Cystobacter fuscus: one gene and its partner. The protein of the gene in region 1 interacts with the protein of each later gene in a pairwise test. Links are inferred from orthologs where the notes say so. Each region holds a gene or a part of one and is shown on either strand. Other genes may lie near its edges. The genes, in order: lon and rplI.

Evidence for each region.
Region 2: the proteins of lon (region 1) and rplI interact in binary tests that used the Escherichia coli proteins (3 or more experiments, as listed by UniProt). The link is inferred for Cystobacter fuscus from one-to-one orthologs.

The regions. Positions count from the first base shown.
Region 1 is NZ_CP022098.1:9,122,103-9,136,823, reverse strand. The notes cover bases 2,222-5,267. They hold lon (endopeptidase La), read left to right. Parts: upstream 2,222-2,555; coding sequence 2,556-4,979; downstream 4,980-5,267. Other genes in these bases: CYFUS_RS36905 (peptide ABC transporter substrate-binding protein), read left to right, coding at 5,087-5,267; CYFUS_RS36915 (prolyl oligopeptidase family serine peptidase), read left to right, coding at 2,222-2,322. Outside these bases: ATP-dependent Clp protease ATP-binding subunit ClpX, read left to right, coding at 1-172; more of CYFUS_RS36915, read left to right, coding at 280-2,221; more of CYFUS_RS36905, read left to right, coding at 5,268-6,784; CYFUS_RS36900 (ABC transporter permease subunit), read left to right, coding at 6,788-7,672; CYFUS_RS36895 (ABC transporter permease), read left to right, coding at 7,669-8,478; CYFUS_RS36890 (response regulator), read left to right, coding at 8,587-9,036; CYFUS_RS36885 (YqgE/AlgH family protein), read left to right, coding at 9,113-9,658; CYFUS_RS36880 (BolA family protein), read left to right, coding at 9,658-9,915; grxD (Grx4 family monothiol glutaredoxin), read left to right, coding at 9,931-10,251; CYFUS_RS36870 (DUF2914 domain-containing protein), read left to right, coding at 10,326-11,579; CYFUS_RS36865 (16S rRNA (uracil(1498)-N(3))-methyltransferase), read right to left, coding at 11,583-12,332; CYFUS_RS36860 (tRNA-uridine aminocarboxypropyltransferase), read left to right, coding at 12,384-13,592; CYFUS_RS36855 (cytochrome-c peroxidase), read right to left, coding at 13,594-14,670.
Region 2 is NZ_CP022098.1:8,662,161-8,676,780, reverse strand. Bases 11,676-14,620 are described here. They hold rplI (50S ribosomal protein L9), read right to left. Parts: upstream 13,399-14,620; coding sequence 12,952-13,398; downstream 11,676-12,951. Other genes in these bases: pth (aminoacyl-tRNA hydrolase), read right to left, coding at 14,454-14,620; rpsF (30S ribosomal protein S6), read right to left, coding at 13,821-14,282; rpsR (30S ribosomal protein S18), read right to left, coding at 13,429-13,773; dnaB (replicative DNA helicase), read right to left, coding at 11,676-12,798. Outside these bases: CYFUS_RS34955 (ABC transporter permease), read left to right, coding at 1-240; CYFUS_RS34950 (ABC transporter permease subunit), read left to right, coding at 237-1,196; CYFUS_RS34945 (carbohydrate porin), read right to left, coding at 1,310-2,740; CYFUS_RS34940 (carbohydrate ABC transporter permease), read left to right, coding at 3,284-4,168; CYFUS_RS34935 (carbohydrate ABC transporter permease), read left to right, coding at 4,165-5,001; ATP-dependent chaperone ClpB, read right to left, coding at 5,074-7,677; CYFUS_RS34925 (hypothetical protein), read left to right, coding at 7,891-8,397; CYFUS_RS34920 (hypothetical protein), read right to left, coding at 8,414-9,058; CYFUS_RS34915 (DUF1844 domain-containing protein), read right to left, coding at 9,055-9,366; CYFUS_RS34910 (hypothetical protein), read right to left, coding at 9,371-9,616; CYFUS_RS34905 (gamma-glutamyl-gamma-aminobutyrate hydrolase family protein), read left to right, coding at 9,856-10,617; CYFUS_RS34900 (hypothetical protein), read left to right, coding at 10,684-11,358; more of dnaB, read right to left, coding at 11,428-11,675.

The DNA of each region.
Region 1 (14,721 bases):
CTCCATCCTGGAGACGGCCATGCTGGACGTCATGTACGAGCTGCCCTCGCGCAAGACGGCCCGCGAGGTCGTCATCTCCGAGGAGGTCATCCTCAAGAAGAGCGAGCCGGTGGTGCTCCACTCCCAGGACAACAAGGAGAAGGAGCCCGAGCCGAAGAAGGAAAGCGCCTGACGGAGTCCTGGTGACTCCCCGAACGCCCCCGCCCCTCCCGCGCGCCCGCGTGGAAGAGCCGGGGGCGTTGTCTTGCCCGCGCCGTCACTGAAGGAGACCCGCCCGGAATGAACTACCCGCCCACGAGGACCGAGGCGGTGGTGGACACCCTGCACGGCGTGCCGGTGCCCGACCCCTATCGCTGGCTGGAGGACGAGCGCTCCCCGGAGGTCCAGGCGTGGATGCGCGCCCAGGACGCCTTCACCCGCGAGCACCTCGCCCGGGTGCCCGGCCGCGACGCCCTGCGCCGGCGCTTCACCGAGCTCTTCTACGTGGAGTCCCTGTCCGCGCCCGCCGTGCGCGGCGAGCGCTACTTCTATGTCCGCACCCACAAGGACAAGGAGAAGGCCGTCCTCTACTGGCGCGAGGGCGAGAAGGGCGAGGAGCGGGTGTTGCTGGATCCCAACACCTGGAGCACGGACGGCACGGTGTCGCTCGGCCTGTGGTCGCCCTCGTGGGACGGGCGCAAGCTGGCCTTCACCCGCAAGCCCAACGCCGCGGACGAGGCCATCCTCCATGTGCTGGACGTGGACTCGGGCACGTGGAGCGAGGTGGACGTCATCCCCGGGGCCAAGTACGCCTCGCCGAGCTGGACGCCGGACAGCGCGTCCTTCTACTACGCGTGGCTGCCCACGGACCCCTCCATCCCCGTGGCCGAGCGGCCCGGCTACACCGAGCTGCGTCTGCACCGCCTGGGCACGCCTCCGGACGCGGACCCCGTGGTGCACCCGCGCACCGGCGACCCCAAGACGTTCCTCAACGGCCACGTCAGCCGGGATGGCCAGTACCTCTTCGTCTACGTCACCCGCGGCTGGAGCGAGAACGACATCTGGTGGAAGCGGGTGGGGGAGAAGGACTTCCGCCTGCTCGTGAAGGGCGAGGGCGCCAAGTACTCGCTCGACGTCTGGCGCGACACCTTCTACGTCCTCACCGACGAGGGGGCTCCGCGCCAGCGCGTCTTCCGGGTGGAGCCGGAGCGGCCCGGGCGCGCGGACTGGAAGGAGCTTGTCCCGGAGGAGCCCGTGGCCTCGCTCCAGGGCCTCCACATCGTCGGGGGCCACCTGGCGCTGGAGTACCTCCAGGACGCCACCACCCGGGTGCGCCTGTTGACGCTCGGGGGCGAGCCCGTGTGCGACGTGGCCCTGCCGGGCGTGGGCGCCGCGAGCAACCTCTACGGCCTGGAAGACAGGGACGAGGCGTGGTTCGTCTTCAGCTCCTTCGTCACGCCCCCCCAGGTCTACAAGACGTTCGTGTCCACCGGACGCGTGGAGACCTGGGCCCGGGTGGAGCTGCCCCTCGAGCCCGAGCGCTACACCGTCGAGCAGGCCTTCTGCCGCTCCAAGGACGGCACGCGGGTGCCCGTGTTCCTCGTGCACCGCCGGGACCTGAAGCGCGATGGCGACCGGCCCGTGCTGCTCACCGGCTATGGGGGCTTCAACATCAGCCTCTTGCCGTCCTTCCGCGCCAGCATCTTCCCGTGGCTGGACGCGGGCGGGGTGTACGCGGTGGCCAACCTGCGCGGGGGTGGGGAGTACGGCACGGTCTGGCACGAGGCGGGCCGCCTGCACCGCAAGCAGAACGTCTTCGACGACTTCCACGCGGTGGCCGAGTTCCTCATCCACGAGCGCTATACCCGCCCGGGCCGCCTGGCCATCTCCGGGGGCAGCAACGGAGGCCTGCTGGTGGGGGCCGCCATGACCCAGCGCCCGGACCTGTTCGGCGCGGTGGTGTGCCAGGTGCCGTTGCTCGACATGGTGCGCTACCACCTGTTCGGCAGCGGCAAGACGTGGATCCCCGAATACGGCACCGCCGACAACTCCGCGGATTTCCAGGTGATTCACGCCTACTCGCCCTACCACCACGTGCGGCCGGGCACGGGGTACCCCGCCCTCCTGATGATGGCCGCGGACCACGATGATCGGGTGGATCCCCTGCATGCCAGGAAGTTCGTGGCCGCCGTGCAGGCGGCGTGCTCCCCGGCGCCCGCCCTGCTGCGCATCGAGGCCAACGCGGGCCATGGCGGCTCGGATCAAGTGGCCAAGGCGATCGAGTCCAGTGTGGACCTCTATGCCTTTCTCTCCAGCACCCTGGGCGTTACATGGGCCCCTTAATCATTCGGCGGAAAAAGGGCCTGGGGCCGCCAAAGCAGCGACCGGACACCCGGGGATGGCGGGGTGTTCCCTTGCTCGCAGGACAACGTTCCCCATCTTTCACGCAGGGAACGGCCGCTAGAATCGGCGTGTTATAGAAGCCGTCTTCACCCTGCCCGGACTCTGGGTGTCCGAGCGGGAAACTTTTACAGGGGCTTGCTGTCCAGGGTGGCAAGCAGGCAGGTGGCGAATACATGTTCTTCGGACGAGACGACAAGAAGGATGCCCAGAAGCGCGGCAGCACGATTCCGCTCCTCCCGCTGCGGGACATCATCGTCTTCCCGCACATGGTGGTCCCGCTGTTCGTCGGCCGCGAGAAGTCCATCGCGGCGCTGAAGGACGCGATGGCCCACAAGGGGCCCGATGACAAGGCCGTCATCCTGCTCGCCGCCCAGAAGAAGGCGAAGACGAACGATCCCACCGCCGATGACATCTTCCACTTCGGCACCATCGGCCACGTCATCCAGCTCCTGCCCCTGCCCGACGGCACCGTGAAGGTGCTCGTGGAGGGCGTGCGCCGCGCCAAGGTGAAGCGCTTCCAGCCCAACGACGCCTTCTTCATGGTCGAGGTCGAGGACGTCGAGGAGGTCAGCGAGAAGTCCGTGGAGCTCGAGGCGCTCGTGCGCAGCGTGCACTCGGTCTTCGAGGCCTTCGTCAAGCTCAACAAGCGCATCCCGCCCGAGATGCTCATGCAGGTGGCGAGCATCGATGACCCCGCGCGCCTGGCCGATACCATCGTCGCCCACCTGTCGCTCAAGCTGAACGACAAGCAGGCGCTGCTCGAGACCGAGAGCCCCGCCAAGCGGCTCGAGAAGCTCTACGAGCTGATGCAGGGCGAGATCGAGATCCTCCAGGTCGAGAAGAAGATCCGCACGCGCGTCAAGAAGCAGATGGAGAAGACCCAGAAGGAGTACTACCTGAATGAGCAGATGCAGGCCATTCAGAAGGAGCTGGGCGAGCGCGACGAGTTCAAGAACGAGATCCAGGAGATCGAGGAGAAGCTCAAGAACAAGCGCATGAGCAAGGAGGCCACGCTCAAGGTCAAGAAGGAGCTCAAGAAGCTCCGGATGATGAGCCCGATGAGCGCCGAGGCCACCGTCGTGCGCAACTACATCGACTGGATCATCAGCCTGCCCTGGTACGAGGAGACCCAGGACCGCCTGGACGTCGTCGAGGCCGAGCGCGTGCTCAACGAGGACCACTACGGCCTCAAGCGCCCCAAGGAGCGCATCCTCGAGTACCTGGCCGTGCAGCAGCTGGTGAAGAAGCTCAAGGGCCCCGTGCTCTGCTTCGTGGGGCCCCCGGGCGTCGGCAAGACGTCGCTCGCGCGCTCCATCGCCCGCGCCACCGGCCGCAAGTTCGTGCGCCTGTCGCTCGGCGGCGTGCGCGACGAGGCGGAGATCCGCGGCCACCGGCGCACGTACATCGGCGCCATGCCCGGCAAGCTCATCCAGTCGCTCAAGAAGGCGGGCAGCAACAACCCCGTCTTCCTGCTCGATGAGATCGACAAGATGTCCACCGACTTCCGCGGCGACCCGAGCGCGGCGCTGCTGGAGGTGCTGGACCCCGAGCAGAACCACAACTTCAACGACCACTACCTGGACCTCGACTACGACCTGTCCAAGGTGATGTTCATCTGCACCGCCAACACGATGCACAACATCCCCGGTCCCCTCCAGGACCGCATGGAGGTCATCCGCATCGCCGGCTACACCGAGCCGGAGAAGCTCAACATCGCGCGGCGCTACCTGCTGCCCAAGGAGCAGGAGGCCAACGGCGTCTCGGACCTGAAGATCGACTTCACCAACGAGGCGCTGCGCACCATCATCCACCGCTACACCCGCGAGTCCGGCGTGCGCTCGCTCGAGCGTGAGGTGGGTGGCGTGTACCGGAAGATCGCCCGGGACGTGCTCAAGAACGGCAAGCGCGACATCACCGTCGATCGCAAGCTGGTGATGAAGTACCTGGGCACTCCGCGCTTCCGCTACGGCATGGCCGAGCGCGAGGATCAGGTGGGCATCGTCACGGGCCTGGCCTGGACGGAGCTGGGCGGAGAGATCCTCACCACCGAGGCCACGGTGATGCCCGGCAAGGGCAAGCTCATCATCACCGGCAAGCTCGGCGAGGTGATGCAGGAGTCGGCCCAGGCCGCCATGTCCTACGTGCGCACGCGGGCGGACAAGTTCGGCATCGATCGCAAGATGTTCGAGAACTACGACATCCACGTGCACCTGCCCGAGGGCGCCATCCCCAAGGACGGCCCGTCCGCCGGCGTCACCATGTGCACCGCGCTCGTGTCCGCGCTCACCAAGGTCCAGGTGCGCCGCGACGTGGCCATGACGGGTGAAATCACCCTGCGCGGCCGCGTGCTGCCCATCGGTGGCCTCAAGGAGAAGACGCTCGCCGCGCACCGCGCCGGCATCAAGACCGTCCTCATCCCCAAGGCGAACAAGAAGGACCTCAAGGACATCCCCAAGAAGATCCGCGCCCAGCTGCGCATCGTCCCCGTGGAGTTCGTGGACGACGTGCTGCGCGAGGCCCTCGTCCTGGAGAAGCCCGAGGAGTTCGGTCGCAAGGAGCCGGCCAAGGTCACCGTGGAGCCCACGGCGGCGGTGTAAGGGCCCCGGCTTGAAGGTTGTGTAGTCCCCGCGGGCTCCAGGACTCGTCTCCTGGGGCCCGCGGTCTTTTCCACTCCCGTCCAGCGACGCGGTACAACCCCGGCTCCGTGGCTCCCCTCGCGCGCCCTCCTTCCTCCGCCCCGTTGCTCGCGCTGCTGCTCGTGGTCGCGGGCTGCGGCCGCTGTGGTTTCCAGCCCGAGCCGGGCGTCAAGGTGGTCGTCCCCTCGATGCCCACCACCCTCGACTGGAGCTACTCGGATCCCATCAACTGGGCCAACTACCCCGTCATGCTCGCCACCCAGCGCGGCCTCACCACGCTCGCGCCGGACCACTCCGTGCGGCCCGGGCTCGCCTCGAGCTGGGAGCGCTCCGTCAACGACTCGGGCCAGGAGGTCTACACCTTCCTCCTGCGCGAGGACGTGCGCTGGTCCGATGGCACCACGCCGCTCACCGCCCAGGACTTCGTCATGGGCTGGCACCGCGCCCTCCAGGGCCGCGAGCGCGGAGAGATGGCGGACCTCGCCGGCGCCGAGGAGGTGCTCGCCCTCCAGGAGCGGCGCGCCCCGGCCGAGCAGCTCCAGGCCGCGCTCGCTCGCACCGGCGTCGAGGCGATGGATGCTCACACCCTGCGCGTCACCCTGAGCCGGCCTCGGGGCTACTTCCTCTCGCGTCTGGCCAACGTCTACATCTTCTTTCCCGTGCCCTCGGCGGTGCTCGCGGGCCGCGGCGAGGAGGGCATCCGGGACTACTTCGATCGGCCCCGGGATGGACACCCGCTCGCGCTCGGCCCCTACCGCGTCGAGGCGTGGGATCGCGCCGGTGAGCGCGTGCGGCTCGTGCACAACCCGCACTCGGCCTTTCCTCCACCGCTCGGCCCCGGGGAGGAGATCGTCCCCGTGCTCACCTTGCTCAAGTCCGAGGTGGGTCCGGCCCTCTACGAGCGGGAGCGGGTGGACTTCGTCTTCGTCGACAGCGCCCTCGCGCTCCAGGGGAAGCCTCCGGCGGATCTCCAGCGCGAGCCGCTGCTCTCCACCTACTTCCTCGCCTTCAACACCGAGCGTGCTCCGCTGGATCGTCCCGAGGTGCGGCGCGCGATCTCCCAGGCCATCGATCGCGAGGCGCTCATGAAGGGTCTGTTGCCGCGGACCCGGCCCGGAAATGAGCTGCTGCCCCCGGAGCTGCCCGGTGCCGCCACGCCCGAGGAGGCGGCGCGGCTGCCCGACTTCGCGCCCGAGCGGGCCCGGGAGGTGCTGGCCGGGGGGCCCGGACTCGAGCGGCCCTTGCGGCTCGTCTACCGGGCGGGGGACTCCTTCGTGCCCGAGACGGCCATCGCCGAGCGCCTGGTCGCGCAGCTCTCCCGGGTGGGCATCCAGGTGACGCTGGATGCGCGCTCGGACTACTCCGCCGAGGTGGCCCGCCGCACGCCCGCGGGCCCTCGGGCCTATGATCTCTACCTGCGCCGCCTGGGCGCGGACTACGCGCACCCCAACACCTTCTTCACCCTCTTCGAGCGCAATGGTCTGCACCAGACGGGATGGGAGACGCAGCGCGGAGGCGAGCCCATGGCCCGCTTCGAGTCGCTGCTGGATCAGGCCGACGCCGAGGCCGACATCGCCCGGGCGCGCGAGCTGTACGCCCAGGCCCAGGCGCTCCTGCTCGACGAGATGGCGGTGATCGCGCCGCTCTACCATCCGGACCGCTACTTCCGGGTCCGCTCCTTCCTGCACGGCGTGGACGTGGACCCCTTCAACTTCCTGTCCCTGCGCGACCTGCGCCGGGCCGGGCCCCCCACGGAGGCGCGCTGAATCATGTCTCCCGTGTTCGTCCGCCTGGGCCGCCAACTGGTGCTCGTTCCCGTGGTGGCGCTCGCGTCCTACTTCCTCATGGCCGCGCTGCCCCTCACGAGCGAGGACGAGTCCAAGCGGCAGGTGCCACCCGAGGTGCTCGCCTCCTATCGCCGCGACCTCGGCCTGGGCGAGCCGCTTGGCTTCCTGCGGCCGTGGCAGAAGCTCGTGCGCGGCGAGCGGCTGGGCACGAGCGCCCAGGGTGTCACCGGGGATGAGCTGGCGTGGAAGCTGTCGGGCAGCGTGGGCGTGGGGTTGGTGGCGCTCGTGCTCGCGCTCGGGTGGGCCCTGGCCTACGCGCTGCTCCGGGCGAGGTGGCGCCGGGGCCGGCTCGCCGTGCTCTCCGACGTACTGCCCGCCATCGCCTTCGGCACGCCCGTCTTCATCCCCGCGCTGCTGCTCGCCCCCGAGGTGGTGGAGCGCGGCCACCTGCTGCCCGAGCTCTGCGCCGCGCTCGTCATCTCCGTGTGGCCCGGCATCTTCCTGGGCACCCTGGTGGTGGACGCGCTCGACACGGAGCTGGCGCGTGACTACGTGCGCACCGCGCTCGGCAAGGGCCTGTCTCCCCGCGTCGTGCTCTGGCGCCACGTGCTGCCCAACGTGCTGCCCGCCCTGTTGGATGCCGTGGGCCCCGTGGCCACCGCCCTGCTCGCCGGCTCCTTCGCCGCCGAGCGCGTCTTCGGCCTGCCCTACTTCGGTCAGCTCTACGTCCTCGCCGTGCTCCAGAAGCAGGTGGCCGTCGTGGTGGTGTCCACCACCGTGTTCGCCTCGCTGCTCGTCGTCGTCGGCCTGGCGGTGGAAGTCGTCCGCTTCCTCGTGGATCCCCGCGCCCGGGAGGTCTCCTCATGAGCCGCGTCCCCCCGAGGGCCTGGGTCGGGCTCGTGCTGCTCGTGGGCCTGGGGCTCGCGAGCTGGCTTGCCGGCCGGATGTTCCCCGAGGCCCTGTCCCACACCTGCCCCCTGGGCATGGATCCCTCCCACCCGGACCGGAGTGTGTGCGAGCTGGCATTCGGGGGCTTGTGGGTCTCCCTGGTGGTGGGCCTCGCGGCGGGGGCGGTGTCCACGGCGGTGGGGCTCGGGGTGGCGATGGCGGCCCGTGGCGCCGGGGGCTGGCTGGAGCATCAGATCCTGCGCGGGGTGGATGCCTTCTTCGCCCTGCCGGACGTGCTGGTGGTGATGGTGCTGCAACTGGCAGGGCAGTCCCTCCTGGACGCCGGGCAGGCGGGCGGGCTCGGCCCCTTCGGCCTGATGGTGGTGTCCCTGGCGCTGGTGGGGTGGGCGGGGCCGGCGCGCATGTTCCGCAACCGGCTCGCCACCCTGGAGGCCCAGGAGTTCGTCGCCGCCTCCCGGGCGCTCGGGGCGGGGCGGTGGCACCTCTCGCGCGTCCACCTCTGGCCGGCCCTGCGTCCCTTCGTCCTCGCCGTCTTCCTCAGCCGCCTGCCCACGGCGATCCTCACGGAATCCACCATCAGCTTCTTCGGCATCGCTCGGATGGAACCCATGTCGCTCGGCCGCTACCTCGGCACGAGCTATGCCGCGCTCATCTACGAAGGAGGCACACGCGTGGTGCTACCCGCGTGGATACTCCTGGTGTTGGTGGTGCTTGGCGCCTCTCTTGCTTCCCAGGGACTTGGGGCGGGAACGCGCCGCGTCTAGCCCGAGGGGGGGGAGGCGGTTCCGAAGGGCAGTGCCTAATGTGGAATCCCAGGCCCGGATGCATCCGTTGCCTATCAAATGAACTCTCTCACTTCAGCGAAGGTTGCCATGTCCATCGTCAACGAGGAGCTTCCCATCGCCACGGGTCACGCCCGGACCCGGGATGACGACAACCTCAAGCTGGAACAGGTCAAGGGCTCGGTCCTGATCGTCGAGGATGATCCGGCGCACCGCGAGCTGCTGGTGGAGCTGGTGAGCCAGTGGGGTTACGAGGCCCTGCCGGTGGGGAGCGCCGAGGAGGCCGAGTTCGCCGTGCGCAACAAGCGCATGGACGCGGCCATCGTGGACGTCTTCCTGCCCGGCCGCAGCGGCACCAACCTCATGGCCCGGCTGCGGGAGAAGTTCCCCCAGTCGGTGCTCATCGGGGTGAGTGCCATGAGCGACGCGTCCATGGCCCGCAAGTGCAAGGGCCTGGGCGCGGATCTGTTCATCGGCAAGCCCCTCAACCCGGAGAAGCTCGCCCAGGCGCTCCAGTCCCAGCACAAGAGCTGGCACTAGGCCCGCGCGGGCCCTGGCATGGGCCTGGGGGACGAATGGGTTGCGCTGAGAGGGGGAAGGGCGGAAACTTCCCTCTGTGCAGACACTCGTTCCTGGCCTCCTCGTGGCGATGCCACAACTGACGGACTCGAACTTCCGGCGCTCGGTGGTTCTCATGCTCGAGCATGGGGAAGCGGGCTCGATGGGCCTGGTCATCAACCGGGGGGCCTCCCTGACGTTGGGAGACCTGGCCAAGAACCAGTCCCTGGCGATCGCCCCCGAGCGCTCCCGGCAGCCCGTCTTCATGGGGGGCCCGGTGGAGAATCATCGGGGCTTCGTGCTGCACAACAACGAGCAGGTGACGGAGAAGCACGAGGTGGTGCCCGGGCTCTACCTGAGCCTCACCCTGGACACGCTCGGCCCCCTGCTCAAGGACCCGTCGTCCCACCTGCGCTTCTGCCTGGGGTATGCCAACTGGGGTCCCCACCAGTTGGAGAACGAGCTGGCCTCGGGGACCTGGCTCTTCGCCGAGGCCTCCGCTCGTCCGGTGCTCGAAGGCGACCCGGGTCTGCTATGGGACAGCACCCTGAAGAGCATGGGGGTGGATCCCGCCATGCTGCTCAAGGGGAAGGGACTGAACTGATGCTTGATCCGAATTTCATCCGCGAGCGGATTCTCGGCGCGCTGCCCGGCTCGGAAGTGGACGTGAACGACACCACCGGCACGGGCGACCACTTCGAGGCGCGCGTGGTGAGCCCGTCCTTCGCCGGCAAGTCCATGGTGGAGCAGCACCAACTGGTGTACGCGCCGCTGCAGCAGTGGTTGAAGTCCGGCGAGCTGCACGCGCTGGCGCTCAAGACCTATTCGCCCGAGCAGTGGAAGAAGCTCGGGTCCCGCTAACCAGGAGTGAGAGAGATGTCTCCGGAGCTCAAGGCCCGTTTCGACGCTGAAGTGAAGAACCACAAGATCGTGCTGTTCATGAAGGGCAACGCGCTCTTCCCCCAGTGCGGCTTCTCCGCGCGCGCGCTGCAGATTTTGCAGCAGCACGGCGAGGTGCACACGGTGGACGTGCTGGCCGACCCGGCGGTACGCCAGGGCATCAAGGACTACTCCAACTGGCCCACCATTCCGCAGGTGTTCATCCACGGGAAGTTCGTGGGTGGCTCGGACATCCTCATGGAGCTGGAGGAGCGCGGCGAGCTGGCGGACCTGGTGGCGGGCAAGGCCCCGGCCTGAGTCTCCCCGAGGCCCTCTCGTGCTGACGCGAGAGGGCCCGAGCACCCCCGTGACGCGCAGGTTCTGGACCCGACGTGGCCGCCCCCCGACTGAGTGAAGAGAAGCCCGAGGCGTTCGAGCCGGAGATGGCGGAGTCCTCGTCCGTGGGACCCCTGGGGCTCGTCTCGCCGCCGGAAGCGCGGGAGGAAGCACGCGAGGCCCCTTCGTGGGCGGAGCGGCTCCGGGCCTTCCGGGCGCGCCATGCGAAGGCGGAGTTGGCGCTGCTGTTCTTCGCGAGCTTCGCGTACGACATCCTCACGCTGCCGCGCATCGACAACCGCTTCACGCTCACCAAGCAGGGGCTGTTCCTCGCCGTGCTGGGGTGGTTGTTGTGGCTGGAGCTGCGCTGGCGCGAGGGCGCCGCGCCTCCAAAGGGCCTGTCCCGGGTGTGGCGCTTTCGCGAGGACGCGCTGCACTTGCTGCTCGGCGGCCTGCTGAGTCCCTACACGCTCTTCTATTTCAAGAGCGCCTCCGGGCTGACGTCGTTCCTGTTCCTCGCGAGCGTCTTCGGGGTGCTGGTGGCCAACGAGCTGCCGCGCTTCCGGGCGCGGGGGCCGGTGGTGCGCGTGGGGCTCTACGCCTTCTGCCTCACCTCGTACTTCGCGTACCTGCTGCCCGTGGTGCGTGGCTACTACAGCGGGATGTTGTTCCTGTGGGCCGCGGGCCTGTCCGCCGCGGTGATGGGCGCGCTCGCGGTGTTGGTGCACGGCCGGAAGCGCGAGGGCCGACATCCGTGGTGGCACATCCTCGTGCCGGGGTGGGGGGTGCAGGTGGTGCTGCTCGGCCTGTACGCGCTCAAGGCGATTCCCCCGGTGCCCTTGTCCCTGCTCTCGAGCGGCATCTACCACGACGTGCAGGTGGTGAAGGGGCCTTGGGGCCGCGACTACCGGCTGCTGCACGAGGGCGGTGGGTGGGAGCCCTGGGCGAGAGGGGATCAGGACTTCCGGGCGCGCCCGGGCGATCGGGTCTACTTCTTCGCCAGCATCTTCGCGCCCACGAGCTTCAAGCCCCAGTCTTCGGGAGACAAGGGCACGCGACTGCTGTTGCGCTGGGAGTACGACGATCCGAAGAAGGGCTGGACGGAGTTCCACACCTACGATGGGCTGTACCTGGGACAGGGCGGGAGGGATCGCGGCTTCCGCACGTTCGCGTACCTGACGGCGCCCCGGCCTGGCGACTGGCGCGTCTCCCTGGAGACCGAGGATGGGCGGGAGGTGGGCCGCCTGTCCTTCACCGTCACGCCCGATACCTCCACGCAGGAGCGCGAGTTCAAGGTGACGGCGGGCTGAGACTCAGGCCGGGTGGGGCGCCTCCGCCCTCAGCAGGGCGAGCTGTCCCAGGAGCACGGGGACGGCGGTCTCCACCCGGAGGATGCGCGGCCCGAGCGAGAAGGGGCGGAAGCCGTGCCGCGCCAGGAGGTCGGCCTCGAAGGGTACCCAGCCGCCATCGGGTCCCACGGCGAGCACCACGCGCGGCGCGGCCTGGACGCCCACCCGGGTGAGGGGCTCGGGCGCGGGCGGGTGGGGCAGGAGGCGGAGCGCCTCGGTGCCGAAGAGCGTGTCGAGCTCGTCCTCGACGAAGGGACGGAAGCGCTCGCGCACGAGCACCTCGGGCAGCCGGGTGTCGCGTGCCTGCTCGAGCCCCTGGAGGAGGAGCTCCGCGACGAAGTCCCCGGCGAGCACCTTGGAGTCGAAGTAGCTCTTCTCCACGCGGGCGGCGTTGACGAGCACGACGCGGTCCACGCCGAGCTGGGCCACGGCGGGCAGCACGCGCTTGAGGGCCTTGGGGCGGGGAATGGCGAGCACCAGGTCCACGCCCGCTCGGGGAGGAGGCGGCTCGGTGAGGGTGACGCGCAGGCGGAGCAGGCCGGGGGAGTTTTCCAGCACCTCGCCAGTGCCCACGAGCCCTCCGAGCTGGCCCACCCGGAGTGACTCGCCGGGCTCGGCGCGGAGCACCTCGCGGGCGTGCTGGGCGCGGCGGCCCGTCATCTGGACGGTGCCGTCGGGGAGGAAATCCGAGTCGTGGAGGAGGAGCAGGTTCACGGGTTCTTGTCCTACCTTGCCGCGAGTCCCGGGGGCCGATAAAGCGCGGGGGTGCGTTCTCTCTGTCTGCGGTGCCTCCGTCCCCAGGCCACGTGCTACTGCGCGCGCGTGCCCCGGGTGGACTCGCGCACCCACGTCGTCTTCCTCCAGCACCCCCGCGAGCGGCGGGTGGCCATCGGTACCGCCCGCATGGCGCACCTGTCCCTGCCCAACTCCGAGCTGCACGTGGGCGTGGACTTCTCCGGCCACGCCCGGCTCACCGAGCTCGCCGCCCGCCCCGAGCGCGTCGCCGTCCTCTTCCCCGGCGAGGAGGCCATGTCCCTCGAGGAGGCGAGGGCGAATCCCCCCGAGACGCTCATCGTGGTGGATGGCACCTGGCCGCTCGCGCGCAAGCTGGTGAAAACGAATCCGCTGCTCGCGGGCCTGCCGCGCATCGGCTTCGTCCCGCGCCGCCCGAGCAACTACCGCATCCGCGCCGAGCCGGCCGACCACTGCGTCTCCACCATCGAGGCCGTGGTGGAGGTGCTGGGCCTGCTCGAGGGCGGCCAGGAGCGCTTCGACACCCTGCTCGGCGCCTTCGACTTCATGGTGGACACGCAGCTCGAGCGTCAGTCGACGCGCGAGGGCCCGGGGCGCAAGCGCCTCTACAAGGCCCCCTGGCGTCCGCCCCTGGAGCTGCGCTCCATCTCCGAGGACTTCGAGCACCTGGTGCTCCTCTACGCCGAGGCCAACGCGCACCCCCAGGAGGAGAACCTCCCCTCGGAGCTGGTGCACCTGGTGGCGGTGCGTCCCTCCACTGGCGAGCGTCTGGAGGCGGTGCTCGCGCCGCGCCAGCCGCTCGCGCGCAGCACGTCCCTGCACGTGGAGCTGCCCGAGGCGGAGCTGCTCGCGGGCGAGTCCGTGGAGTTGGGCCTCGCGCGCTTCCAGGCCTTCCTGCGCCCGGGGGACAAGCTGGCGGTGTGGACGACGTTCGCGTTGGAGCTGCTGCGGCGCGACGGCTTCCCCGTGCCCGAGGCGGTGAACGTGCGGCTCGCGAGCGCGCGGGCGCTCAAGCAGAAGACGGGAGGGGTGGAGCAGGCGGCGGAGCTGCTGGGGGCGCCTCGGTGCGAGCCCTGGGCCCGGGGGCGCGCCGGTCGGCGCATCGCGGCCCTGGAGGCGGTGGTCCGTGCCCTGGCGGAGCGGGGCCGGGCCACCGAGCCCCCCGTCCGGCGGTCCATGGCACCGGGCCATGTCCAGCCGGAACGGGGTGGGGGGAACTAGCTCACGTGGGGTCCGGCCGCGGCGTCTTGGGGCCGCTGGCGGGCAGCGACGGCTTGGCGATGTAGCTCGAGGGCAGCTCGCCGGTGAGCGCGTCGAGGAAGGCGACGATGTTCTGGGTCTCGGCCGCGGAGAGCTGCTTGCCGAGCTGGTGCTGGGCCATGAGCTTCACGGCCGTCTGCAGATCGGAGATGGAGCCGTCGTGGAAGTAGGGCCCCGTGCGCGCGACGTTGCGCAGGGTGGGCACGCGGAAGACCATCCGGTCCGTCTCGCGCTTCGTCACGTCGTAGCGGCCCTGATCCTTGGTGGGGTAGGGGATGATGACGCCGAGCTTCACCAGCGAGCCGCCCAGGGCGGGGCCGTAGTGGCACTGCTGGCAGCCCTGGTCCAGGAACGTCTTGAGGCCGGCCTTCTCCGCGTGGGTGAGCGCCTGCTCGTCCCCGGCGAGGTACTTGTCGAAGCGCGAGGGGGTGACGAGCTGCCGCTCGAAGGCGCCAATGGCCTTGGCCAGGTTGTCGTACGTGACGGGGTCTTCCTGTCCGGGGAAGGTCTTCTGGAAGGCGGTGACGTAGCCGGGAATGGACTTGAGCGTCTCGACGACGTGCTCGGCGCTGGGCATCGCCATTTCCACGGGGTTGAGGATGGGGCCCTTGGCCTGATCCTCCAGGGTGGCGGCGCGGCCGTCCCAGAACTGGGTGAGGTGGGCACCGGAGTTGTACACCGTGGGCGAGTTGCGTCCGCCGAGCTGGCCCTTGTGGCCGGTGGAGAAGGACTTGCCGTCCACGCCGAACCGGTTCAGGTCGTGGCAGCTGTTGCAGGAGAGCTGCTGGTTCTTCGACAGGCGGGTGTCGAAGTACAGCATCCGGCCCAGCTCCACCTTCTCCGCGGTGATGGGGTTCTTCGCGTCCTCGAACCGGCCAGGCAGCGCCTTGAACGCGGTGAGCTGCGCGCGGTGGATGATGACGTTCTGGGCGGCGGAGGTCAGCGCCTCCACGGAGGGCTGCGCCGGCTGCGCGAAGGCGGAGGCCCCGGCGGTGGCGGTGACGACGAGGAGAGGACGAACGAGGGTCTTGAAGGTCATGGAGTCTGCTCTCACTGAGCTTCGCGGCCGGGAACTCCTGTCGGAGCAAGG
Region 2 (14,620 bases), 470 kb from region 1 along the record:
GATGCCATTCTCGCCGTCGTGCTGGGCGGCACGAGCCTGACGGGAGGGAGGGCCAACCTGGTGGGCTCGCTCATCGGGGCCACCTTCATCCAGACGCTCACCACCATGCTCCAGATGCGCGGGGTCATCACCGAGCACACGCTCATCATCAAGGCCGCGGTGGCGCTGTCCGTGTGCTTCATGCAGACGCCCGCCTTCGAGCGGCTGGCGCGCCGCTTCCGGTCCGCGGAGGCCGCATGAACTTCGTGCGCAAACACATCACCGTGCTGGCGGGAGCGCTCGTCTACGTGCTGCTCTACGCGGTGGCGGCCCTGCGCTACGAGGGCTTCTTCTCGCTGCCGGTCTTCATCAACTTCCTGTCCAACAACGCGGTGCTGGGCATCGTGGCGGTGGGCATGACGTTCGTCATCCTCTCGGGGGGAATCGATCTGTCCGTCGGGGCGGTGATGTCCTTTTCCAGCGTGCTCATCGGCGTGCTGGTGATGGACATGCACTGGAACGTGTACGTGGCCATCGCGGCGGCGCTCGTGTGTGGCACCACGTTGGGCGCGGTGATGGGGGCCATCGTCCACGCGACGGGCATCAAGCCGTTCATCGTCACGCTCGCGGGGATGTTCTTCGTCCGGGGGCTCGCCTTCCTCATCCACCTGGAGTCCATCTCCATCTCGGACCCGCGCCACACCGCCATCGCCCTGGCCAGCGTGGGCCCGCTGCCGGTGACGGCGGTGCTGTTCCTCGGCTTCGTGCTGGTGGGGTGGTACGTGGCGGTGCTCACGCCTTTCGGGCGCGAGGTCTACGCGCTCGGGGGAGGGGAGGAGGCCGCGCTGCTCATGGGCCTGCCGGTGCGGCGCACGAAGATCGCGGTCTACGCCGTCAGTGGCTTCTGCGCGTCGTTTGCCGGGGCGGCGCTCACCTTCTACCTGTCGAGCGGCAGCCACCTGGAAGGCGTGGGGATGGAGCTCGATGCCATCGCCACGGTGGTAATTGGAGGCACGCTGCTGGCGGGCGGGGTGGGCTCGGTGTTCGGCACGCTCATTGGCGTGTTGATGCTGGGCCTCATCCTCACGTCCATCACCACGTACGAAGGAATGATGAGTTCGGGGATGACCCGCGTGGCCATTGGCGGCCTGCTGCTGGCGTTCGTGCTGTTGCAGAAGGTGCTGACGCGGCGAGCGGGCGTGGGCCGCGCCACCTGAGCAAAGCAGAAGGCCCGTCCCTTCCAGAGGCGCCTCGCGGAGCCGGGAAGAGACGGGCCTTGGGGGCAGCGACTCCCACGGTCAGGTGCCGTGGGAGCCTTTCCCGGGGACGACTAGAACCACCACTCCACGCGCGTGCCCAGGTAGTGGCCGACCTTCACCGGGCGACCGTTGTCGGACACGACCTGCTGGTAGGGCGAGACGAGGCCGATCGCCGCGGCATCGTTGTAGAAGGCGGCGGTGTAGAAGATGCGGAAGTGGGGGCGGGCCCACATGGTGCGGCCGCCGAGCGGGACGAAGGTGGGCGCGATGGTCAGCTTCAGGGCCGTGGCCAGGTTGCCTTCAGCGATTCCGGCCTGCTTGACGCCCTGGTAGTGGACCTCGCCGATGAGGTGGAGGTGGTCGGTGAAGTAGTACTCGCCGCGGGCGCCCACGCCGAAGTCCATGGCGCTGCCCACGGTGGTGCCGGGCCCGCCCTCGGCCGCGGTCAGGTTCCGCAGACCCTGGTTCCAGTGCAGGATGGCGTAGGCGTTGAGGCTGAAGACGTTGCCGAAGTTGTAGAGGAAGTGATCCACGGCCTGGATGCCCGCGGAGTCGTCATAGACGCCCTGGGCGTTGGCCACGCCGAACGAGAAGAACGTCTGCGCACCGCCGCGCGCGCCGCTGGCGGCACGGCTGCCGTAGCGGATGGACATGTCATTGAAGGAGCCGTTGCCCAGGTCGAAGTGGGCCTTGGCGCCCAGCACCCAGCCCATATCGGCGTTGAGGCCGACCTCGGTGCCATCGTCCCGCCGCACCTTGGCGGCGGGCAGCAGGTGCAGCTCCGCCAGACCGTGGAAGGAGTGACCGGCCTCGAGCTTGTGCACGTACTGCGCGACGAACACGGTGCGCTGGCGCCGGATGTCTCCCGAGCCAATGCGCCCGTCGCCGTTCACGTCGAAGTTGTACTGGCCGCTGGTGGCGTTCGCGCTCTGCATGATGATGGCCAGATCCAACGGGCCGTACATCACGCCACCGCCCTGTCCCGACAGGTTGTTGAAGTAGAAGATATCCGCGATGTGCACGTCCGTGCCGCGGTAGAACCGGGCGCCGCCCCACACCCGCAGGTTGGGCACGAGGATGTTGCCCGCCTCCATGTACGCCTGGAAGAGCGCGATCACGAGCGGGTCGCCGTTGTTGCTCAGCGCGCCGGCGAACAGGCCGTTCTGGGTGTACATGGACGGGGTGATGACGAAGTCCACGTACGGCGCGCTCGTGTCCGTGCTCGGCGCGAGCAGGTGCAGCTTGATCGCGGGCTCGAGATAGTCGCCTTCCTCGAGACGGCCGCCGATGGCGCTGCCCGTCACGTTCATGCGCTGTCCCTGGATGTAGCGACCCGAGGAGGGATCCCAGGCGGCGCCCATGCGGCCGTACATGGAGATCTCGAGACGGTCATACAGGAGGCTCGCGTTCGCCGATGTGGAGCCCGCCGCCAGGACGATGACGCACAGCATCAGACAGACGCGCCAGAGGCGGGACAGGGTGGGGGTGAAGTCAAGTGTCATAAAGTCAATCTCACAAGGGGGCCGCAGGGCAGCTCATACTCTGCTGCACATACTCTGACACCGAAGTTGTTGGGTTTGTCGAGAAAATTAGAGATGCTGCTACGCGTCGTTCTTCCCACCGGAGGCAGGCGTCGAATGCGAGACAGGCGGAGGGTGCCCCAGGGGGCCGCCGCTCCATTTTTCCTGTTGGAAAGTACCGGCCAGGGCAGGGACTCGGAGGCTGAAACGTGTGAGCAAGGCCATTGGCGCGAGGGAGCGACTCGGCTCGTCCCGCCAACGGCAGTCCGCGGGTCCGGCGCTCATGACTGTCTGCGGATGAGCCGGTGGGGCTCGCACCATCGGCTTGGGCTTGGTTGGTTTGAAGTCCTATGGTCCGTGGCGGTGAAGGGCGGCGGTGGGCGGCCACGGTGGGGACGACATGGCTGAATTCTTGACTTGTAAAACATTGATGATCCACGAGGGGACGTGTTGAGTATGGCGGACAGCGGCACAAAGGCATCAACCCTTCCAACCTCCGAGGGCTCCGCGCCGAGCCCGAGTTCGATGCTGGCCCGGCAGCGTGTGCGGGCGGCGTGGCTGTTCCTGTTGCCCACGCTCGTCGTGTTGGCGGGAGTGGCGGGGTGGCCTCTCTTGCGGACCTTCTGGTTCGCCTTCACCAACGTCAGTTTCGCCGCCAACGAGCCACCCGAGTTCGTCGGCCTGGAGAACTTCGTCGTGGTCATGGAGGATGAGAGCTGGTGGCGCTCGGTGCGCAACACGTTCCTGTTCACCGGGGTCTCCGTGACGCTGGAGACGGTGCTGGGGATGATCATCGCGCTCACGCTCAACAGCCGCTTCCGGGGTCGGGGCGTGTTGCGGGCGGCGGTGTTGGTGCCGTGGGCCATTCCCACGGTGGTGTCCGCGAAGATGTGGGGGTGGATGTTCAACGACCAGTACGGCGTCATCAACGAGATGTTTCTGTACGTCGGATTGATTTCCGAGCCCATCGCCTGGACGGTGGATCCGGATCTGTCCATGGCCGCCATCATCGCGGTGGACGTGTGGAAGACGACGCCGTTCATGACGCTGCTCCTGCTCGCGGCGCTGCAGATGCTGCCGGACGAGCTCTACGAGGCGGCGCGCCTGGACGGGGCCCACCCGGTGCTCGTCTTCTTCCGGATTACCCTGCCGCTCATCCGGGGGCCGATGCTGGTGGCCATCATCTTCCGCGTGCTCGACGCCCTGCGGGTGTTCGATCTGTTCTACGTGCTCACGAGCAACAGCGCCGAGTCCATGTCCATGGCCGTCTATGCCCGGCAGCAGATGTTCGAGTTCCAGGATCTGGGGCCGGGAGCGGCGGCGGCGACGCTGCTCTTCGCGCTCATTGCGCTCTTCACCATCATCTACATGGTGCTGGGCCGTGACGCGGTGATTCAGGAGGCCGCATGAGCCCGGCCCTGGGGTGGTTGAAGCGGATCGCGTTCGGGGTGTTGGTGACGGTCATCACCTTCTACACGCTCTTCCCCTTCTATTGGGCGGTGGTGTCGTCGCTCAAGGAGGGCAGCGCGCTCTTCCAGGTGGAGTGGTGGCCCAAGAAGCCGGCGTGGCACAACTACGTCGCGGTCTTCACCGAGCAGCCCTTTGGCCGCAACCTGCTCAACTCGGTGCTGGTGGCCAGCTCGGTGGTGATCGTGTCGCTCTTCCTGGCGATCACCGCCGCCTTCGCCCTGGCGCGCATCCGCTTCCGGGGGCGCACCCCGCTCATGCTGATGATCCTCGGCGTGTCGATGTTCCCGCAGATCGCGGTGCTCTCCGGCATGTTCGAACTCATCCGCGCCCTGGGGCTATACAACAAGCTGCCTGGGCTGACGCTGTCATACATGCTCTTCACGTTGCCGTTCACCGTGTGGGTGTTGACGACGTTCATGCGCGAGCTGCCCAAGGAGCTGGAGGAGGCGGCGGTGGTGGATGGCGCCACGCCCTGGGTCGTCTGCATGCACGTCTTCCTGCCGCTCCTGCGGCCGGCGCTGGTGACGACGGGCCTGCTCGCCTTCATCGCGGCGTGGAACGAGTTCATCTTCGCGCTGACGTTCACGATGGATCAGGAATCGCGCACGGTGCCGGTGGCCATCGCGCTGATGAGTGGCGCCAGCCAGTTCGAGTCGCCCTGGGGCCTCATCATGGCGGCATCCGTCATCGTGACGGTGCCGCTCATCGTCCTGGTGCTCATCTTCCAGCGCAGCATCGTCTCCGGCCTCATGGCGGGAGCCGTCAAGGGCTAGAAACGGCTCCGCCCCACACGGTGCGAGCACCGTGCGGGGCGGGGAAGGGCGCCCGGGACGAGCGCCCGGGGCTCAGGCCGCCTTCGCTTCGCCCTTGCCGAAGGTCAGGCCGTCCTTGTCCGCGTCCACGAGGATGTGCTCCCCGGGAGAGTAGTCGCCGCCGAGCACCTTGCGCGCCAGCGGATCCATCAGGTGCTTCTGGATGGCGCGCTTGAGCGGACGCGCTCCGTACACCGGATCGTAGCCGCGCTCGGCGAGCACCGCCGCGGCCTTGTCCGTGAGCGACAGGGTGAGCCGCTTGTCCGCGAGCAGCTTCTGCAGGCGCCCCACCTGGATGTCCACGATGCGCTGGATGTCGCGCTTGCGCAGCGGCTCGAAGAGGATGATCTCGTCCACGCGGTTGAGGAACTCCGGGCGGAAGTGCTGGCGCAGGATGCCCAGCACGTCCTCGCGCGTGCGCTCGTCCAGCTCGTCCTTGCCCGCCATGCCGTCCTGCAGCGCCTGCGAGCCGATGTTGCTCGTCATGATGAGCACCGTGTTCTTGAAGTCCACGGTGCGCCCCTGGCTGTCCGTCAGCCGGCCCTCGTCGAGCAGTTGCAGCAGGATGTTGAAGACGTCCGGGTGGGCCTTCTCGATCTCGTCGAAGAGGATGACGGTGTACGGACGGCGGCGCACGGCCTCGGTGAGCTGGCCACCCTCGTCGTAGCCGACGTAGCCCGGAGGCGCGCCCACCAGGCGGGCCACGGAGTGCTTCTCCATGTACTCGGACATGTCGATGCGCACCATGGCGGTGTCGTCATCGAAGAGGAACTCCGCGAGCGCCTTGGCCGTCTCCGTCTTGCCCACGCCCGTGGGGCCCAGGAAGATGAACGAGCCGATGGGGCGGTTGGGATCCTGCAGGCCCGAGCGCGCGCGGCGCACGGCGTTGCTCACCGCCTCGATGGCGCTGCGCTGACCGATGACGCGCTGGGCGAGCCGGTCCTCCATGTGGATGAGCTTCTGCACCTCGCCCTCCAGGAGCTTGGAGACGGGGATGTGGGTCCACTTGGCCACCACCTGCGCGATGTCCTCCGCGTCCACTTCCTCCTTGAGGAACTTGTGGCTCTTCTGGAGCTCGGCCATCTGCGCGTTGCCCTGGGCGATCTCCTTCTCCAGGGAGGGGATGAGGCCGTACTTCACCTCGGCGGCCTTGTTGAAGTCGCCCTGGCGCTCGGCCGCGGCCTGATCGTTCTTGGCCTTCTCGAGCTTCTCCTTCTTCTCGCGGATGCTGGCGATGGCCTTCTTCTCCGAGTCCCAGTGGGCCTTGAGCGCGGTGAAGTTCTCGCTGAGGTTGGCCAGCTCCTGTTCGATCTTCGAGAGCCGCTCCTTCGAGTGGGGATCCGTCTCCTTGCGCAGGCCCTCGCGCTCGATCTCCAGCTGGGTCATCTTGCGGCGGATGTCGTCGATCTCCGTGGGCATGGAGTCGATCTCGATGCGCAGGCGGCTGCACGCCTCGTCCACGAGATCGATGGCCTTGTCGGGCAGGAAGCGGTCGGAGATGTAGCGGTTGGACAGCGTCGCCGCCGCCACGAGGGCCGAGTCCTGGATGCGCACGCCGTGGTGCACCTCGTAGCGCTCCTTGAGGCCACGCAGGATGCTGATGGTGTCGTGCACCGTGGGCTCGCCCACCATCACCGGCTGGAAGCGCCGCTCGAGCGCCGCGTCCTTTTCGATGTGCTTGCGGTACTCGTCGAGCGTGGTGGCGCCCAGGCAGTGCAGCTCACCGCGCGCGAGCGCCGGCTTGAGCATGTTGCCCGCGTCCATGGAGCCCTCGGCCTTGCCGGCGCCCACCAGGGTGTGCAGCTCGTCGATGAAGAGGATGATCTCCCCGGCCGAGTCGGCCACTTCCTTGAGCACCGCCTTGAGGCGCTCCTCGAACTCACCGCGGAACTTGGCGCCGGCCACCATGCTGCCCAGGTCCAGCGTCACCAGCCGCTTGTTCTTGAGTCCCTCGGGCACGTCGCCGTCGACGATGCGCCGCGCGAGCCCCTCGGCGATGGCCGTCTTGCCCACGCCCGGCTCGCCGATGAGCACCGGGTTGTTCTTCGTGCGCCGGCTGAGCACCTGGATGCAGCGGCGGATCTCCTCGTCGCGGCCGATGACGGGATCCAGCTTCCCGGAGCGGGCCGCCTCCGTCAGATCGCGCCCGTACTTCTCCAGCGCCTGGTAGGTGGACTCGGCGTCCTGGCTCGTCACCCGGGCCGAACCGCGCACCTCCTTGATGCTGGACAGGACGCGCTCGCGCGTCACCCCGGAGGACTTGAGCACCTCGCCCACGTTCCCCTTGTCCTGCGTGAGGGCGAGCAGCAGGTGCTCGCTGGAGACGAAGTCATCCTTGAGGGACTTCGCCTCGTCCTCCGCCTTGTCGAAAACCTTGGCCAGGCGCTGGCGCACCACCGCGCTCTCGCCTCCCTGCATGCGGGGCAGCTTCTGGAGCGCCTCGCCCAGCCGGGACGCGAAGAGCTTCACGTCCACGCCGATCTTGCGCAGCAGGGGCTCGACGATGCCGTCCTTCTGTTCGAGCAACGCCGCCGCGAGATGCTCCGGCTCGTAGTCCGGGTTGTCGGCACGCCGGGCCAGAGACTGACCTTCCTGGATGGCCTCCTGGGCCTTCACCGTATACTTGTCGAGTCGCATGTCTTCAACGTAAGGGCCGTGACCCCCTTGGCAAGGAACGCCTGTCCGTCCTCCTTTCACGCCTCGTGGGGGTTTTTCAGGGATTTTCTGACTCTCCGGGAGTTGCCTTCCCCACCCGGTCCAGGTATATGCCCGCCCGAACACCCTGGGGGGCACCCACTGGAATCGCACGGCGGTTACCTCATTCGAGTCGAGTCGCTGGGCAGCCTGCCGTTGAAGGCGCTCGCCCAGCAGGCGCTCGTCGAGGACGGCGCCCCGGCGGACACGGTGCTCTCCCTGTCCGTCTATCCGCGGCGGAAGATCGTCCGTCTGGCCCTGGACTCGGCCCTCACGGCGGGACGCCGGGGGGCCCACTGGTACAGCACCCACCACGCGCTCGCCCGAGCCCTCTCACGCGCCACCGGCGTCACCGTGCACACCTACGTGTACGATCCCCAGGAGTACGAGGAAGTGCTCGCCTTTGGCCGGGGGCAACATGTGGGCGGGGAGCGGCTGTTCTACGACACGGTGGATCTTCCCGAGAGCGTGGACGGGGAGTTCGACGACGCGGCGTTCGCGCGGATGCAGGCGCGCTGGCCGCTGGGGCACCTGGCGTGGGTCTTCGGGGTGGAGCGGGAGCTGTTGCTGCAACTGCACCAGATGAATCCGACGCGGTTGAGCCTCCAGGACTCGGGGCCGGAGTTGTCCCTGGAGCACCTGCTGCACGGCATCGCCGCCTGAGCGCGCCGCCCGAGGGCTAGTCCTCTTTGGCGAGGCGCCCGTCGAGCAGGCTGATGGCCTGACGCACCCGCTCACTCTGGAAGTACTGGCCGAGCACGGCGAAGGAGCCGGCGATGAGGGCCGTGAAGCCAATGGTGGTGGCGGGCAGCAGCCAGGCCATGACTTCCAGGGGCGCGGCGCTGGAGCCCTGGAACTCGGGGAGCGTTTTCAGGGCGTCGGCGATGATGGGGCCCATGTGCCGGGCGACCACGGCGCCCTGGGCACCGTCGATGGTGCGCAGCAGGGCGGCGGCGATGGTGGAGCCCGCGAGCATCCGGCGCATCCGCTCCAGGGGGAGCCCGTCGGGCCGCAGCAGCCGGCCGGCGGACACGAAGGCGAGCGAGCACACCACGGAGAGGGCGCCGAGGAAGAGCGCGCGCGACTCGCGCAGCGACTGGAGCGCGGAGAGTTGCGCCTTGGCGATGCGGGCGTCGAGCACCGGGTCTCCCACGAGGGAGAAGTGGGCGGCGTTCCGGGTGTCCTCGAGCTGGCTGAGCCCCAGGCACTCGCTCAGGGCGAAGAAGCCCGTGAAGGCGGAGAGCACGAGACAGACGAAGGCCGCGAAGCGCAGGCCTCGCGGCAGGGGGCTCTTCTGGGGGGAGGGTGCGGCGGGGGGCGTCACCGTTTGTTCGCCTCCACGAAGCGCAGGCGCAGGTCGGCGAGGAGGTTGTCGAAGAGCTGCTTTTCCTCGCCCGTGAGGTTGCCGCGGGTCTTCTCCTGCAGCATCCCCAGCAGATCCAGGCTCTGGCGCGCGAGCACCAGGTCCCGCTCGGCCTTGCCCGTCTCCGGGTTGGGGGCCTCGCCCAGGTGGATGAGGGCGCTGGACGCGAGGCCGATGAGGAAGGTGCTGAAGGTGATGGGGGCCTCGGGCGCGCCCGGCTTCGGCTCGCCCCGCATCACGAAGGTCTCTCCGCGCTTCTCATCGCTCATGGGCTCACTCGTTGGCTTCGGCGTCCTCGTCGCCCTCGTCCTCGTCGCCCTCGTCCTCGTCCTCGTCGTCCTCGAAGTCGTCGTCGAGGTCCTCGTCCTGCATCAACGTTTCCACGGGCACGGACTTCTCGGCCACGTCCGGCAGGCCCTCGATGTGGCGCTTGTACGACGCCTCGTCCAGCTGACCGCTGCGCAGGTAGCGCTCGACCGTGCGCTTGTCGAGGTGCTTGGGGTCCATCGCGTCTGCCATGCTCAACTCCTCGGAATCTCTTGGAAAAGGGCGCGCCACCTTATAGCAGGGCTCCCCCCTGTCAACGCCGCTCAACCCCCCGCCCCTCCCGAGCCGATGAACGCCCCCCTTCCTCCCCGACTTCCACGAGATCCGTCCCTCCCGGGTGACGACGCGCAGCGGGTATGCGCGCCGGCGCGGCGGTCAGGCGCTGCCTTTGACAGGGGCACCCAGGGGACTAGCCTCGACGCGAGAGGCGTATGATTCATAAAACCCATGGTCAGGCTCCGCGCCGGCCCAATATCGGCATCACCCCGGACTTCAGCGCGAGCCGGCCGGATTCGGCCTTCCCCAGCTACGAGCTGAGGGCGGCCTACCCCGAGGCGGTGCTGCGCGCGGGGGGGCTGCCCCTGGTGTTGCCGTACTCGGACGACGCGGCGTGCGTGGAGGCCTACCTGGACCGCATCTCCGGGCTGATGGTCACCGGAGGCGCCTTCGACATTCCCCCGGACGCCTATGGCGAGACGGCGCGCGAGGGCCTGGGGCCGATGAAGCCGCCGCGCACGGCGTTCGAGACGGCGCTGATGCGCGGGGCCCTCAAGCGCAACATGCCGGTGCTGGGCATCTGCGGGGGCATGCAGCTGCTCAACGTGGTGCTGGGCGGCACGCTGTTCCAGGACATCGGCCTCGAGGTGCCCGGCGCGAATTCGCACCAGCAGACGCATGACCGCACCCAGCCGCAGCACCCCGTGGAGGTGCGCGATGGCACGCACCTGTCGGAGGCGCTCGGCCGGGGTCAGCTCATGGTGAACTCCACCCATCATCAGGCGGTGTCGAAGCTGGGCGAGCAGGTGGTGGTGAGCGCGACGGCGCCCGATGGGGTGGTGGAAGCCATCGAGTCGCCGCAGCACGTCTTCGCGCTGGGTGTGCAGTGGCACCCGGAGCTGATGCTCCAGACGATTCCCCTGAGCATGGGCATCTTCCGGTTGCTGGTGCAGAAGTCGCGCGAGCACCGCCGCTGAGCGCGCCGCTCACCGTGCTGTCAGACCTGCATGGCAGACATGCGGGGCCGAGCATGGTGAGAGGACATGGCCCCGAAAGAACAACGCCTGCGCGAGCTGCTCCAACTGCCGCCCGCCGACGCCGTTGCCCCCGTGTATGCCTCCTGGCCCGATGAGTACTGGGACGAGAGCTTCATGCGCCTGGGGCGCGGGTATGTGTTCGAGCCCGACGCGGGCGAGTTCCCCGTCGATCATTCACGCTTGATGGAGGAGCTGCTGCCGCTCGTCTCGCCGTGGCTGGCCGGGGCCCGGTTCTCCCAGGTGCTGCCGGGCCAGGGAGACCTGGCGGGGGAGGGGTGGGGGCCGTACTTCGGGGAGGAGGACCGGGAGGGCAGGGGCGTGGCGTACCGCTACACGCTGCGCCTCACCCATGGGGGGCGCCGCTACGGCGTCACGTTCCACGACAGCTCCGAGTTCTACAACCTCAACGCCGTGCTGGCCCTGTTGAACGCGGCGCTGGAGACGTGTGGCACGCCCCTGCGGCTGTTCGGCCTGGGCAACGTGGTCCTCCTGGGGCCGCTCGGGGGCCTGCAGCAGGCCATCCGCGAGGGCTTCATTCCCGGCTTCGAGGGCGAGGGCATCTACGAGGAGTGGGAACTGGAGGCCATCGACGCCTGGTGTGAGTCCGGAGACACGCCTGAGTCCCTGGCCCGACAACTCGAGAAGGGGCTGCGGCGGGTCCAGCTCCTGCTCGTGGTCTGAGCCCCCGTGGGCCCACCACGCCGCGCACGCCGTGGCGAAGGCGGCGCCGCTGGACGCCTCGGCCCGTCTTCACTCCATGCGCGCCCGGCTCTCGAAGCGCGTGTACTCGGCGAGGAAGACGAGATCGATGTCCCCGATGGGACCGTTGCGCTGCTTGGCGATGACGAGCTGCACGGGGATGGCGCTGCTCGTGCGCACCTCGCCTCCGCCCTCGCCCTCGCCCTGATCCTCGCGGTGGATGAACATCACCACGTCCGCGTCCTGCTCGATGGCGCCCGACTCGCGCAGGTCCGAGAGCATGGGCTTGCCGCCCTTGCGCTCCTCCACCTTACGGCTGAGCTGGCTGAGCGCGATGATGGGCACCTCCAGCTCCTTGGAGAGCTGCTTGAGCGAGCGGGAGATCTCCGAGATTTCCAGCTGGCGGCTCTCCACCTTGCCCTTCTGGTGCATGAGCTGGAGGTAGTCGATGATGATGAGCGACAGCCGGGGATCCCTCTGCTTGAGCCGCCGCGCCTTGGCGCGCAGATCGAACGGGGACAGGCCACCCGAGTCGTCGATGTAGAGCGGGGCGTTGTAGAGCTTGCCCGCCATCTCCTGGAACTTCTCCTCGTCGTGGGGCGTGAGCCGGCCGCCGCGCAGCTTCTTCATGTCCACGCGCGCGCACGAGGCGAGCAGACGCATGAGGAGCTGATCCGCGGGCATTTCCAGGCTGAAGATGGCCGCCGCCCTGGCCTCCTCCTGGAGCGCCACGTGGGTGGCGATGTTCATCGCGAAGGACGTCTTGCCCACGCCGGGGCGCGCTGCGAGGATGATGAGCTCGCCGGGGTGCAGGCCCGTGAGCTGGTTGTCCAGATCGACGTAGCCCGTGGACAGGCCGGTGATGCCCGTCGTCGCGGTCTTCATCTTGTCGAGCAAGTCGAGCGTGTGCTCCATCAGCTCGCTCACGGGCCGCAGGTCGCCCTCGCGCTTCTTCTCCGCCAGGAGGAACACCTTGCGCTCGGCCTCGTCGAGCAGCACCTCCAGCTCGCCCGTCTCCTGGCTGGCCAGCTCCTGGATCTCCCGGCCCACGCCCGCCAGGCGCCGCCGGATGGCCTGATCCTTGACGATCTGTGCGTACTGGATGGCGTTGCCCGGCACGGGCACCACCTGGTCCAGGCTCATCAGGTACGCGGGGCCGCCCACCGCGGCGAGCTGGCCGAGCACCTTGAGTTCCTCGGCCAGGGTGAGGTGATCCACCTGGCGGCTGGAGCCATCCAGCTTGATCATCGCGGCGAAGATCTGGGCGTGCGCGGGACTGGCGAAGTCGTCCGTGCTCACCACCTCCGCGAGGCTGGCGAAGATGCTGTTGTCCGCGAGCACGGCGCCCAGCACCGCGCGCTCGGCGGCCAGATCCTCGTGGCCCCGCCGCGTTCCCGTCCGAATGTCGAGGATGTTGTCCATGTTGTCCGGCCAGTCTCCGCGCTACAGACGTGTGGCGCAACCCTGGCAGCCACCCCTGACACGTGCCCGGGTGCCCGCTCCCGAAAAAGCGGAGGGCCGCCCGGGAGTGAACCCGGACGGCCCTCGGTGCTTCACGCGATGTCAGGGGGGGCTTTACGCCTCCGCCTGGACCTCGACCTTGATCTTCGCCGTCACCTCGCGGTGCAGGCGCAGCTCCACCTCGTACTGACCGGTGGCCTTGATGGGCTCGGCCAGGTGCAGCTGGCGGCGGTCCACCGTCTGGCCCTGGGCGGCGAGCGCCTCGGCGATGTCCAGCACGGTGACGGAGCCGTACAGCTTGTCCTGCTCACCCACCTTGCGGCGGATGGTGACCTTCACCGAGCCGAGCTTCTTGGCCTGCTCCTCTGCGGCGCCCTTGAGCTTGACGTTGCGCGCCGCGATGACCGCGCGCTCGTGCTCGAGCTGACGCACGTTCTGCTCGGTGGCGAGCACCGCCATCTTGCGCGGCAGCAGGTAGTTCCGGCCGAAGCCGTCCTTCACCGTCACGAGCTCACCGGACTTGCCCAGGTTCGCGACGTCCTCACGAAGAATGACCTTCATTGAATGTCTCCGTTGGTGCGGGCGAGGGGACTAGCCGACCATCGCGTTGTAGGGGAGCAACGCCAGGCCACGAGCGCGCTTGATGGCCGTGGCCACCTCGCGCTGGTGCTTGGCGCAGTTGCCGGAGATGCGGCGGGGGATGATCTTGCCGCGCTCGGTGACGAAGTACTTCAGCGTCGCCTGATCCTTGAAGTCCACCTGGGCGTTCTTCTCGGCGCAGAAGCGGCACACCTTCTTGCGGCCAAAGCCGCGGCCACCGCCACGCTTCTCGTCATCGCCCCCGGCGCCACCACCCCGGCCGCCGCCGTCCCGATCCCTGTCCCGATCCCGGTCGCCACCACCGCGGGACGCATTCCTGTCGCTGTTGCCAATCATTGAGCGTTCTCTCTTCTCTGGTAGGGGTCCGTGGAGGACCAAGGGGCTCACGCCTCCTCGGTGCTCTCCTCCTCAGCCTCGCCCGCATCCTCGACCACGCCGCGATCCTGCGCGGGGGCCACGCCCGGACGGGTCTCCTCGACGTCACCGGCGAGCTTCACGTCCTCGAGCACCGGACGGCTCTCGGGATCCACCTCGTCCGCCAGCTTGGTGGACAGGTAGCGCGTGACCTCGTCGAAGTTGCGGAGGTTGCGCTCCACCTCGGCCACGATCTTGGTGCCGCCCAGGTAGTGGGCGTGGACGTAGATGGCGCGGGGCTGCTTGGCGATGGGGTAGAGCGTCTTCTTCTTGCCCCACACCGTGAAGCGGATGACCTTGCCACCCTCACGGCCGACGATGCCGCGCACGCGCTCCTTGAGCTTGTCCACGTTGTCGTCGGTGAGGTCCGGCTTGACCAGGAAGATGGTCTCGTACTCACGAAGCCGCTTGGCGGCCTGCGTCTCAGCCATGTTTCTCTCCCCTTGGGGTTGAGTGCCCCCCGGAGGCCGGGGAGCGGGGAAACGGTCGGAGGGTCCAAGGGGGATCCTCCGCCGGGGACGGGAAACCGCGCGCCCGTCACCCTCGCGCTGTGAAAAAGAACGATGAAGAGGGGGCCTTCTAGGGGTGCCCCGGCCCGGAAGTCAAGGCGCCCGCTTGTTGTAACGGTTCATCGCCGTGGCCAATCCGTCCCGGACCCACGTCTCGGCCGCGTCCGCCGCCTGGGCGAGCAGCTCGTCGAGCCTCCGGCGCTCCCCGTCGTCGAAGTTGGAGAGCACGTAGCCGGCCACCCGCTCCTTGGCGTTGGGGC